3 regions of the Sorangium sp. So ce726 genome follow, and region 3 is predicted to be linked to each of the others. Evidence: riboswitches for the same ligand, from Rfam matches in the RefSeq annotation. Region 3 holds a riboswitch; each other region holds the start of a gene.
The links. Region 3 has a riboswitch for cobalamin ahead of WME79_RS04820 (TonB-dependent receptor). Riboswitches for the same ligand answer to the same signal wherever they lie in the genome.

Region 1 (4,204 bases), 4.5 Mb from region 3:
CTGGCTCTGATCGATGAAGGCGCCTCGATCCGCGGCCATGTCGATCAGCGAGCGCATCGGGATCTCCCACGCCGTCCGGTACACGGCGCGGAGCTCCTCCGGCAGCTCGTCCATGCCCTGGACCGAGCCCTCCGCGAGCTTGAGCCGGGCGCGCGCCGCGTCGTTCCAGGCGCCGAGCCGCTTGAGCTCCGCGACCAGGTAGCGGTTCATCTGCAGGAAGTCCCCCGAGAGCGTCTCGCGCTTGAAGAGGTTGGACACCTGCGGCTCGATGCACTCGTAGCAGCCCGCGATCGACGCGATGGTGGCCGTCGGCGCGATGGCGACGAGCAGCGAGTTCCTGAGCCCCTCGGCCTGGACGCGCGCGCGGAGCGCCTCCCAGCGCGCCGTGTCCTCCGGGACGGCGCCCCACGCGTCGAACTGGAGCTCTCCGCGCGCGGCGCGCGTCTCGTCGAACGCCGGGTGTCGCCCCTTCTCCGCCGCGAGGTCCGCGGACGTCGAGAGCGCGTGGTAATACACCTCCTCCGAGATCCGCCTGGAGAGCTCCCGCGCAGCCGGCGCGTCGAAGGGCAGGCGCATCTGGAAGAAGACGTCCTGCAGGCCCATGAGCCCGAGCCCGACAGGCCGCCAGCGGAGGTTCGATCGCCTCGTCGAGGGGATGGGGTAGTAGTTGAGGTCGATGACGCGGTCGAGCTGGCGGACCGCGGTCCGCACCGTGCGCGCGAGCTTCTCGAAGTCGAACGCGATCGCGCCGTCCGCCAGTGTGGCCGTGTGGCGAGCGAGGTTGATCGAGCCCAGGTTGCAGACGGCCGACTCCTCGTTCGAGGTCACCTCCAGGATCTCGGTGCAGAGGTTCGAGAGGTGGACGATCCGGCCCGGCAGCGCCGTCTGGTTGCAGGCGCGGTTCGACTTGTCCTTGAACGTCATCCAGCCGTTGCCGGTCTGCGCGAGCGTGCGCATCATCCGCGCGTAGAGCTCGCGGGCCTTCATCGTCTTCCTGGCGAGGCCCGCCCGCTCGGCCTCGACGTAGCGACGCTCGAACTCCTCACCGTAGAGATCGGGCAGATCGCGCACGTCCTTCGGGTCGAACAGGCTCCATTCGCCGTCGGCCTCGACCCGCTTCATGAAGAGGTCCGGGACCCAGCTCGCGAGGTTCAGGTTGTGCGTGCGCGCGGCCTCGTCGCCCGTGTTGTCGCGCAGCGAGAGGAACTCCTCGACGTCGGCGTGCCACGGCTCGAGGTAGACGCAGCAGGCGCCCTTGCGCTTTCCGCCCTGGTTCACGGCCGCGACGGACGCGTCGAGCGTCTTGAGCCACGGCACGATCCCGCTGGAGTGCCCGTTGGTGCTCTCGATGAGCGAGCCGCGCGACCGCACCCGGTGGTAGGCGAGCCCGATGCCGCCCGAGAACTTCGAGAGCATCGCGACGTCGGTGTAGCGCTGGTAGATCGTCTCGAGGTGATCCTCCGGCGAGTCGAGCAGAAAGCAGCTCGAGAGCTGCTCGTGGCTCGTCCCGGAGTTGAACATCGTCGGTGAGCTCGGCAGGTAATCGAGCGACGAGAAGAGCCGGTAGAGCTCGATGGCCTGCGCCGCCGTCTCGGACAGCGCGCACGCGATGCGCAGGAAGAACTGCTGCGGCGTCTCGATGACGAGGCGCGTCTCGGGGTGCTTGAGCAGGTAGCGGTCGTAGAGCGTCCGCAGGCCGAAGTACTCGAGCTCATGGTCCCGCCCCGGCTCGATGGCGTCGTTCAGCTTGCGGGCGTTCTGCGCCACGAAGCCGTGCAGTCGATCGTTGATGAGGCCCAGCCGCCGCCCCACGGCGATGCACTGCGAGAAGGCGTGGATCTCCTGATTGCGGACTTCCTTGTCGATATAGGTCGCGAGCAGGCGCGCTGCGAGCTTCGCATACTGGGGCTCATCGGCGATGAGCGACGCAGCCGTCTGGATGGAGAGCTGATCGAGCTCGCGCGTCGTCGCGCCGTCGTAGAGGCCGCTGATGGTCTTGGTCGCGACGCGGAGCGCGTCGACGTCGGACAGGGCTGCGCAAGAGCGGCTCACCGCCCGGACGATCTTGTTGACGTCCACAGGCTCGCTCGACCCGTTCCTCTTCTTCACCCGCATCGTCGTGTGCGGGAGCGTCTCCTCCGCGCCGGCGCTCGTCATGGCGGGCGCGTGGGGTGCGTGGAGCGCGCGCAACGGCGCCGCGCCGTTGCTCTTCACCAACGGTTCGTTCAGCATGGCATCCTCCTCGTCGTGCTCGTTCCGAGCGGTCCCGGACCGCTCGCGTCGATGCCGCGAGAGCGAAGAAGCCAGCCGATGCGCACGGGTGCGCCAGGCTCTTTGGAGGAGCCCTCGGACCGACCGCTCGCCCCCGCGGGCGAAAGGAAGACAACGCGGGAGGGGGTCGGAACCGGGACAAGCGCGAGAGTCTGCGCCAGCTCGGACCTACCCGCCTCCCTCGAGGCTTCCAGGTCAAACCGGCGCTGGATGTCTCCCCTGCGCAGGATGTTGGCAGGTCTTCGGGCTCACGAGCGCTCCGGCTCTCGCCGGGTTCCTACGGTCCACCGCTTCCCAGCCCGAGGGCCAGTGCGCGTTGTGGAGATCGTTCTCGCTTACCGCTGCGGGGCAGCCCCGGATTCACACCGGGTTCCCTTTTGAGCCCCGGGCCGAAGCCCGAGGCACCAACATGGCCACTACATATGGTGGTGCAGTGAGCCGGTCAAGCGAGATGTTGTGGGGGAGCTCCTTTGCCCGGTTGCATGCTGGGTTGCATGCTCGGTCGCATGGTGGCGCGGTCGACGCTGGCGGTGCGCGCGGCGACGGGCCACAACGCGGTCGTATGCTGCCCAGCGAAGCGCGTCCGGCCGATCCGCTCGACGACCTCGTCGCGCTCCTGCGCGGCAAGCGGATCGTGGCGCTGACGGGCGCGGGGTGCAGCACCGAGTCCGGCATCCCGGATTATCGAGGGCCCGAGACGCGGCGCCGCGCGCGGAACCCGATCCAGGGGCGGGAGTTCTCCCGCTCGGCCGAGATCCGGCAGCGCTACTGGGCGCGCGCCGTGATCGGCTGGGAGCGGTTCTCCAGGGCCGAGCCCAACCCCGCCCACCGCGCCCTCGCGCGGCTCGAGCAGGCGGGGCAGCTCCAGGGCCTCATCACGCAGAACGTCGACGGCCTCCACCAGGCCGCGGGCAGCCGCCGCGTCATCGAGCTGCACGGCACGCTCTCCGAGGTCGCGTGCCTCGCGTGCGGCGCGATGGAGCGGCGCGCCGCCCTCCAGGAGCGGCTCCTCACGCAGAACCCCGGCTGGCTGCGCCTCGCGGCCGACCTCGCCCCCGACGGCGACGCCGACCTGCCCGCCGAGCACGTGGCGGGCTTCCGGGCGCCGCCGTGCCTCCGCTGCGAGGGGCCGCTCAAGCCGCGCGTCGTCTTCTTCGGCGAGAACGTGGCCAGGCCGATCGTCGACGCGGCGTTCGCGCTCGTGGACGCGGCGGACGCGCTCCTCGTCGTCGGCTCCTCGCTGGCGGTCTTCTCGGGCTACCGCTTCGTGCTGCGCGCAGCGCAGCGAGGCATCCCGATCGCCATGATCAACCTCGGCTCCGCGCGCGGCGAGGAGCTCGGCGCGCTGAAGATCGAGGCCCGGGCCGGCGAGGTGCTGCCGCGCCTCGCCGAGGCGCTCGGCGTCGGCGCCGCCGCGGCGCCCGGGTGAGGCGCCGAGCGCCGGCGCACGCGCGGCGCTGGATCACCCGCGCCGGTACATCACATCGCTGCGGAGGACGTACTTGCTCCCCCGTGTCACGGCCGCGCCGCGGTGGAGCCGGCGATGCTCGAACAGGAGCGCCATTCCGCGCCGCGGGGCGATGCTCCGACCGCCCCAGAAATCGGTCGTGCCGCCCTCGAAGTCGTCGTTCAGGTAGATCATCGCGGTGAAGAGGCTCCGCTCGCCGTCGGATCGCACGAACGATCCATCGCCGTGCCAGTTGAAATATTCGCCCTCGGTGTAACGATAGTAGCGGAAACGCTCGTTCAGCCCGACGGCGCGGTGGAGGCCGAAGCTCGGCGGCATCCACGGCGCGAGCCGCTCCCAGAGGCTCGCAGCGAGCTCCGGATCGTCGAGCATGACGCGGCCGTTGTTGCGCACCTCGAGGTTGATCACCTCGCCGCCCCCGATCGGCGCCTGCTCGAAGCCTCGCGCCTCGGCGAGCGCGATGAA
Region 2 (4,204 bases), 940 kb from region 3:
TGCACGTCGCGCAGCACGGGCTCGCTGTGCCGGTAGCCGAGCCGGGGGGCGCGCAGCGCGATCGCGATCATCCGGCCTCTCCCGCGGCGACGCTGAGCCCGAGGGCCGCGAGGGCGGCGGCGGCGAACGCGAGGTTCGCGGCGGGCGCGCTCGTCCTTCGGTCAGCGACGGGGAGCTTCCCGTGGTAGCCGCGGAGCTGCATCGCGAGCGCGGCGCTCTCGGAGCGCTCCAGCGTCCGGAGCGCCACGACGCCCGCGACGGCGCCGGCCGAGCGCGCGGCGGCGCCGGGGCGGGTGAACCCGCCGCGGAGCGCGGCGGCGCTCCACGCGCTGTCGGCCGCGCGCTGGAGCACGCCGGCGAAGCGCCGCGTCAGCGCGAGCAGCTCGACCAGGGCCGCGGGGACGCCGAGCCCGGCGAGCGCCGCCTCGATCTCGGCGGGCGCGGCGGCGCCGGCGAGCCAGCGGAGCACCGCGGCCGCCGCGAGGACGCGCGCGCCGATGGCCACGGCGCGGCGGGCCCCCTCGGCCGTGATCGCGTCGACCGGGAACGGCGCGCCGGGGAAGAGCGGCGCCCCCGGCGTGAGCGCGAGCGCGAGCGCCGCCGCGACCACGCCGATCCACGCCGCGGGCGCGGCGGCGCGGAGGACGGCGCGCGCCGGCGTGCCCTGGAGGCGGAGGGCCGCGCACGCGAGGAGGAGCAGCGCGGCCGGGGTGACGGACGAGCGCGCGCCCGCGGCGACGCAGCACGCCGCCACGGCGGCCCCGAGGCGGAGCCGGGCGTCCACGTCGCGGAGCCGCGCGGGGGAATCAGTCCGCACGGAGGCCTTCGCCGCCGGCCTTGCCCGCGGGCGCGCCGGCGCGCTCGACGAAGAGCACGCGCGAGAAATAGCCGAGGGCGAAGCCGGCGAGGAGCCCCGCCCAGAGGAACGCGAAGAGCAGGAGGTCGCCCTCGAGGCCCGCGAACAGCGGCCCCGTGTCGTGGCGCCCTGCGTCCTCGGCGACGCGGCGGACCACGGCCTCGTCGACGCCGTCCCAGGACGCGTTGCCGCAGGCGGCGAGCCAGAGGGAAGCGGCGAGCTGGAGCGCCGCGCGCGCGCGCCGCGCGAGCAGCGCGGACATCGGGCGCTGTCCGAGCCGCCGCATCACGACGCCCTCGGGGCGAGCCGGACGACCTGGAGCCGGTCCAGGATGTCGGGCCGCCGGGCGCGCAGGAAGGCGAGCGCCCCCGCCGTCATGACGCCCTCGAGAAGGCCGAGCGGCAGCTGGGTGGGGACGAAGGCGAGGGCGACACCCGTGAACATGGACGTCACCGACCCCTCGCCCGAGAGCCCGAGCGCCAGCGCGAGCGCCGTGGTGGCGTAGGTTGCCCAGTCCGACGTCACGCCCGCCAGGAACCCCGCGACCCACAGGTTCGCGCCGCAGCGCCGCGCGAGATGGAAGGCGAAATATCCGGTGAAGGCGCCCGCGATGCCCATCGACGCGACGTCGGCGCCGAGCGTGGTGAGGCCGCCGTGCGCGAGGAAGAGGGCCTGGATAAGGAGCGCCACCACGGTGACGAGGACGGTCATCCAGGGGCCGATGAGCACCGCCGCGAGCCCTGTGCCGCACGGGTGGGAGCAGGTCCCGGCGGTCGGCACCGGCACGGGCATGCACGAGATCGCGAAGACGGCGGCGGCGATGAGGCCGACGAACGGCTTGTAGAAGGTGTCCTGCTGGGTGCGGCGCCGGAGCAGGTGGAGGGCGATCGCGACGAAGGGCAGGGCGAGCGCGTTCCAGACGGCGCACCAGCCGAGCGGCAGGACGCCTTCCGCGAGGTGCATCGCGGCCGCGGGCCGGGGCGAGAGGAGCGTCCCTATAGACACGGCGGCGATCGACACAGCGCGGCCGTGAAGACCGATTTCGGCGCTCCGGGTGAAGTCCGCACCCGAACGCCACGAAGACGTGCGCAAGCTGCACCTCGTGGGGGGCTCGGGTAGGTCTCCCGGCTCATGGGTTCAGGGAGCTGATCGAGCTCCCTGCGCTGCGTCCACCTTCCCAGGCCTTTTCCAAGGAGGCCCAGTGGTCTTCGGAGGCAGCTCCCCACTCACGGTGGCGGGACCGCGCCGGTTTTGCACCGGCTTCCCTGTTATGCCCCGGAGGGCACCCGAGGAATGGATTGTCAGGCCGGTGCTCGGTAATCCCGTTTCGCGCCCGGCGTCAAGGACGTCGCGCCCCGATCGCCGAGGAGGTGCTCAGCGGGCGCTGCATGCGGCACGGCATGTCAGACGAGCTTCCCGTCGAGCGCGGGCCAGCTCCGCCTCGCGCGCGCTGCCTTGCGCGTCGGCCTGCGCGTCTTGGCGACGCGATCGCGGGAGCCGGGCGCGCCCACCTGAGGGCGCGGACCGGGCGAACCCGGGTGCGTCGACCCGGGGGCGCGAGCTTCCGCCTTGCGCGGTCCGGCTCGCCGCGGCCCGCCGCGAGCGCCCTCGTCTACAGCGTCGGTGCGGCGGTGATGCCCGCGCAGGTGGGCACCCCGCCCTCGGGGGCGCTGCCGAGGCGCACGAGGCCATCACTGCCGAGGCGCGCCGCGCGCCCGTCGGCGCCCCATCGAGCAGACATGGACGCGCCGGCGAGCGATCGAGGCCCTGTGATGCGATGGCCGAGAAATTGACCCAGACGCATCATGCGAAGAGTCGTCGAGCACACGTCTTGAATTATGTCCGCCTTAGATAAAATCTGTTTACTTTATCGCCGCGAGGGTCCAGCGCCTGTCGCGGGCTGCGCCCGCATGGGGTCTCTCGTGCGCTTGAATACAAGGCGCCGGCGCGTTCTTTCCGCAGTGTGCTTTGTTCGTCCTGGCTCTTTACTCGGGAGCAGGTGTCCGGTGTACGGCCCGTTGCCTCGTGGCATCTCTTATTGAAGAGATGGGGGATTTCGTGTTCGCTCGTCTCGGAATGCGAGACGAACGCTGCGCTGAGCGCTGTCTTCGGTGGAGGGGTATGCCCGGCTCGAACGTGAATTCCCGCAGAGCTGGTGGTTGTGGGTCGCGCGCCCGCCTGGCCGTCTTCGCGCCTTGAGCGCTCTGCTCGCTCGGCGTGCAGGCGTTGCACTTTGTTATCGACAACGCGCTTGCGGATGCCACAATCTGACTACCGCATGCGCACCGGCGCGGACCCCCCAGCCCGGAGCGCATGCGGTCTTGTTTCTTAGCACCGTGACGGACGTTCAAGACTCCGGCGCGGTGTCCCTGCCGCGGTCATTCTGGGCCCCCCTCCAGCGTGATGCGCGGTATTTTTTTGCCGTCGAGCGCGGTTCGCGCCTTCGGAGCTCTCACTTCCCGGTGAACGTGGCCTGCGATTTCGCCAGGAACGCTTTCATTCCAAGCTGTTGATCATCGCTGCCGAAGAGCGCGGCGAAGGCCTGGGCTTCCAGCTCGTTGGCGGCGGCGAGGTCGAGGCTCTCGCCGCGCAGGAGGACGCGCTTGGCGGCGGCGACGGCGAGCGGCCCGCGCGAGGCGATCTTGAGGGCGGTCTCGCGGGCGCGCGCGAGGAGCTCGGTCGCCGGGAAGACGGCGTTGACGAGCCCGATCGACAGCGCCTGCTGGGCGGTGATCATGTCTCCTGAATAGACGAGCTCGCGCGCGCGTCCGGGCCCGACCCGTCGCAGCAGCCGCTGGGTCCCGCCGAACCCTGGGATGACGCCCAGGTTCACCTCGGGCTGGCCGAGTTTGGCGCCTTCGGCGGCGTAGATGAAGTCGCAGGCGAGGGCGAGCTCGCAGCCGCCGCCCAGCGCGAAGCCGTTGACGGCGGCGATCACGGGGAAGGGGGCAGTCTCGATGAGCTCGGCGAGCCGGTGGCCTGCGTCGGCGAACCGCTTCGCGGCGATGCTGTTCATGGCCGCCATCTCCGCGATATCGGCGCCGGCGACGAACGCCTTGCCGGCGCCGGTCAGCACCGCCGCGCGGACCTCGTTGCCGTCGGCGGGCGCGAGGAGATCGCGGAAGGCCGTGGTGAGCTCGCCGAGGACGGCGGGGTTCAGGGCGTTGAGTTTGTCGGGCCGCTGGATGGTCACGGTGGCGACGTGATCCGCGCGCTCGACGGCGACGAACTGGAGCGTACCGCGAGCAGGGGCCCCCGGCTGCTGTTCTTGAGCGGTCATGGAGCGTGGTTAGCAGCGCCCCGCGCCGGGGGGAAGCGCCTGCCGTGGGCCATGGAAGGCGTCATTCC
Region 3 (4,204 bases):
ACCGCGGCCGGCTCGTACCGCAGCCGCGACTCGCTCGCGAACTGGACCTCGCGCCACGTCGTGTCGAAGAGGTTCTGGATGTCCACGGCCACCTCGACGTTCTTCCACCGCAGCCCGGCGTTGGCGTCGACGACCGTGAACCCCTCGGCGGTGAGCGACTCGTCCTCGGTCGCGGGCCGCGCGCCGATCGCCTTGACCCGCAGCGCCGCGAACGGCGTGAACGCGCCGAACGTCGGGCGGACGCCGACGCCCGCGGTCAGCGTCTGGGTCGGCGCGAGGGCGACCGCGCTCGCGTTGCCGGCGTTCTCGCGGAAGCGCGCGCGGGTCAAGGTCGCGTCCACGTCCGCGAAGAGCCAGCTCCTGAGCCGGTAGCGCCCGCCGATCTCGATCCCGTAGCGCCGCGTCTGCCCCGACGCCTCGGTCTCGCCCGCGTCGCCGCTCCAGACCAGCTCCGAGTCCAGGTCGAGCAGGAAAGCGGCCCCGCTCAGGGACAGGCCGCGCAAGGGCGCGACCCGCACGCCGACCTCGTAGCCAATCGCGGGCGTGATCAGCGTCGCCGCCCCCTCGCCCAGCACCGCGCCCTGCGCGTCGTTCGAGTGGAAGCCCCGACCGAAGTGGGCGAAGAGATCGACCCCCTCGGCGGGCGACACGATCGCCGTGAGCTTCGGGAGCAGCTGCATCTGTCCCCGGGCGCCGCTCGACCTGTTCCCTGCCGCCTCGAGGTCCTCGCCTGGGTCGTCCACGTTGACGTCGATCCACTGCCCGCGCGCCCCGAGCACGACGCGGAGCCAGCGCCGGAGCCGGGCGTCCTGCTCGACGTAGACGCCGATCTGGCTCTCGTCGACGTGGGTCCTGCTCTTCTCCTCGATCCGCTCGCGCGCCTCGTCGTGGTGGAGGGACTTGTCGATCGCGTCCGCGCGGATCTGCGCGCCGAGCGAGGTCGTGAACCTCGCCCCGCCGAACTCGTATTGCCTGCGGAACCGGAGATCGGCGCCCCCGACGGTGCGGTCGTCGTTCTGCTCGATCTGATCGCCGTGGACGGGGTCCTCGCTGAAGAACGTGAAGTTCGAGTACAGCGTGAAGCGGTAACGGACGAGGTAGGCCAGCGCGCTCAGATCGGCGTCCCGCCACGCGGTCGAGTAAGCGACGGACGCCATATGGCGCTCGGTCGCCCCGCCCTCGGTCGGATCCACGGCGCCGAAATGGTCGATGCACGGCTGTCCGAATGCCGAGGGCGGCGGGTTCAGGCCGCCCTGCTCGCCCTCGCCGCACACGGCGCGCGCGGGGATCTGGCCGGAGCCGTGCCAGGTCGATCCGTACGACATCCATGTCATCTGGACCTTCCCGGTGTTGCCGAGATCGTGCGTGGCCCGCAGGTACACGTTGAAGCGCTTGAGCCGCTCCGGGCTCAGGAACGGCCCGTCGTTCCGGTAGATCTCCGCCGCGGCCACCGCGCGCCACGCGTCGCCGAGATCCGGCGAGGCGATGACGAGGCCGCGCTGGATACCGTACTGCCCCAGGCTGACCTGCGCGTAGCTCTCCTCGAGCTTCTCGGCGAAGCGCAGGTTGACGGCGCCCGCCGTACCGAAGTCGCCGATGCTCGCGTAATAAGGCCCCTTGTAGCCGTCGAGCCCTGTCACGAGCTCCGGGATCATGAAGTAGAGATCGGTGAAGCCGTGCCCGTGGCCGTGGCTGACCATGTTGACGGGCACGCCGTCGACGAAGAAGGCGACGTCGGTCCCATGGTCCGCGTCGAACCCGCGGAGGAAGTACTGGTTCGCCTTGCCGCCGCCCGCGTGCTGCACGGCGAAGAGCCCGGGGACCGACTCGAGGATGTCGCCCGGCCGGAGCCTCGGCCTGAGCTCGAGCTCCCGGCGTCCGACGGAGACGCGCGACGCGGCCTCGCTGCCCGGCTTCTCCGCCTGGATCGTGACCTCGATCGCGGCGTCGCCCGCGGGCGCGCCCTCACCGGTGGGCGCTGCAGCGGCGGCCTCCGGCGGGGCAGCGGGCGCCTCGGGGGTGTCGCCCTCGGCGCGCGCGGGCCGCGCGGCGGCCAGCACCATGGATAACGCGGCGAGCAGATGAAATGGATGGCGGTGCCCGTGGCTCGTCGTGACCGTCTCGCGCAGCATTCGTGTCCTCCTTCGCCGCAATCGCGCGGAGCGGCGTCGGGCCGCTCGCGTCGAGCTCCGCGAGGACGAAATGGCTGGCCATCGCACGGTGCGCTGGACCGACCTCTCGCCCCCACGGGCGACCGGAAGGCGACGCGGGGGGCGGTTCGGTATCCGGGACGTGGCAGAGGCAGAGCTGCACCGGCTCGGACCTCACCGCCTCCCTCGAGGCTCCCAGGTCGAACCGGCGCCGGATGTCTCCCGCCGCCGGGCGCTGGCAGGTCTTCGGGCTCGCGAGCGCTCCGGCCTGGCCGGCTCCCTACTGTCCACCGCTTCCCAGCCCTCGGCGGGCCAGTGCATGGGGTGGAGGTCGTTCTCGCTTACCGCTGCGGGGCAGCCCCGGAATTTCACCGGGTTCCCTCTTCGGCCCAGGCGAGCGCCCGGGCACCAGCACGGCGCGCACCCTATGGCCGTGCGCCTTCGGCTGTCAATCGCTAGCGCTCCCCTCGCCCGCTCGGCGCGCCCGGGCTCATCCGCGCCACGCGCGCGCCTCGCGCTCTCCATCCAAGCGCCCCAAGCGCCTCGCCGGGCGGCTGCCGTGCAGGCCGAACGTTCGGGCTCTAGCGAGGATGGGCTCGCTCCTCCGTGGGTCGCGTGCTACACGGCCGCCGCCGTATATGCCCCGTAATGATCTCCGCAATATCGCCATCGTCGCCCACGTCGACCACGGGAAGACGACCCTCGTCGATCACATGCTGCGCCAGTCGGGCGCCTTCCGAGAGAACGAGGTCGTGGCCGAGCGCGTCATGGACTCGAACGACCTCGAGCGGGAGCGCGGCATCACCATCCTCGCGAAGAACACCAGCATCCGGTACCGCGGGGTCAAGATCAACATCGTCGACACGCCCGGCCACTCCGACTTCGGCGGCGAGGTCGAGCGCACGCTCATGATGGCCGACGGGGCGCTCCTCCTCGTCGACGCCGCCGAGGGCCCGCTGCCGCAGACGCGCTTCGTGCTCTCGAAGTGCCTCCAGCGCGGCTTCCCGATCATCGTGGTCATCAACAAGATCGACCGGAGCGACGCGCGCGCACACGAGGTGCTCTCCGAGGCGTTCGACCTCTTCTGCGACCTCGAGGCGAGCGACGCGCAGATGGACTTCTCGACGCTCTACGCCGTGGCGAAGCTCGGCCAGGCGAAGCGAGAGCTCGAGCACGAGGCGAAGGACCTCGAGCCGCTCTTCGAGACCATCCTCGAGCGGGTCCCCGGCCCCTCCGGCGACCCCGACGCGCCGCTCCAGGTCATCGTCTGCAACACGACCCACGACGACTACGTGGGCCGGCTCGCGGTCGGCCGCGTGGTCCGCGGCACCGCCCGGTCGGGCGCCGACGTCGCGCTCCTCACCGAGGACGGCCAGTCCCGCGGCTACGTGAAGATGCTCTACGTCTACGAGGGGCTGAAGCGGGTCCCGGTCGAGAGCGCCGTCGCAGGCGAGGTGGTCGCCATCGCGGGGCTCGACTCGGTCACGATCGGCGACACGATCACGGATCCCGCGCACCCCGAGGCCCTGCCGCGCATCGTGGTCGAGGAGCCGACGATCAAGATGAAGATCGGCGTCAACACGTCGACCTTCGCCGGCAAGTGCAAGCAGTCGAAGTTCCTGACGAGCCGTCACCTGAAGGAGCGGCTCGAGCGCGAGGCGATGAAGAACCTCGCGATCCGGGTGGAGCCGACCGAGGTGCCCGACACGTTCGTGGTGCTCGGCCGCGGCGAGCTCCAGCTCGCGATCCTCGTGGAGACGATGCGGCGCGAGGGGTACGAGATGCAGCTCTCGAACCCCGAGGTGGTGACGCGCGAGATCGACGGCGAGGTGATGGAGCCGCTCGAGCTCGTGGTCATTGACGTGCCGGACACCTACGTCGGCATCGTGACCGAGCGCCTCAGCACCCGGCGCGGCCGGATGGTGAAGATGACGAACCCCGGCTTCGGCCGCGCCCGCCTCGAGTTCCGGGTCCCGTCGCGCGGGCTCATCGGCTTCCGCGGCGACTTCCTGACGGCGACGCGCGGGACGGGCCTGCTCAACACGATGTTCGAC

Region 1: another riboswitch for cobalamin. It lies ahead of WME79_RS21840 (ribonucleoside-diphosphate reductase subunit alpha); the one in region 3 lies ahead of WME79_RS04820 (TonB-dependent receptor).
Region 2: another riboswitch for cobalamin. It lies ahead of WME79_RS01360 (energy-coupling factor ABC transporter permease); the one in region 3 lies ahead of WME79_RS04820 (TonB-dependent receptor).

The regions. Positions count from the first base shown of each region.
Region 1 covers NZ_CP150349.1:5,842,000-5,846,203, reverse strand. The annotation lists gene WME79_RS21840 (ribonucleoside-diphosphate reductase subunit alpha) at 1-2,157, opposite strand, end outside; cobalamin riboswitch at 2,488-2,695, opposite strand; gene WME79_RS21835 (NAD-dependent protein deacetylase) at 2,834-3,700, shown strand; gene WME79_RS21830 (prolyl hydroxylase family protein) at 3,734-4,204, opposite strand, start outside.
Region 2 covers NZ_CP150349.1:353,053-357,256, forward strand. The annotation lists gene WME79_RS01345 (energy-coupling factor ABC transporter ATP-binding protein) at 1-71, opposite strand, end outside; gene WME79_RS01350 (CbiQ family ECF transporter T component) at 68-817, opposite strand; gene WME79_RS01355 (hypothetical protein) at 807-1,118, opposite strand; gene WME79_RS01360 (energy-coupling factor ABC transporter permease) at 1,142-1,855, opposite strand; cobalamin riboswitch at 1,954-2,161, opposite strand; gene WME79_RS01365 (hypothetical protein) at 2,469-2,597, opposite strand; gene WME79_RS01370 (enoyl-CoA hydratase/isomerase family protein) at 3,309-4,136, opposite strand.
Region 3 covers NZ_CP150349.1:1,297,795-1,301,998, reverse strand. The annotation lists gene WME79_RS04820 (TonB-dependent receptor) at 1-2,132, opposite strand, end outside; cobalamin riboswitch at 2,371-2,578, opposite strand; gene typA (translational GTPase TypA) at 2,741-4,204, shown strand, end outside.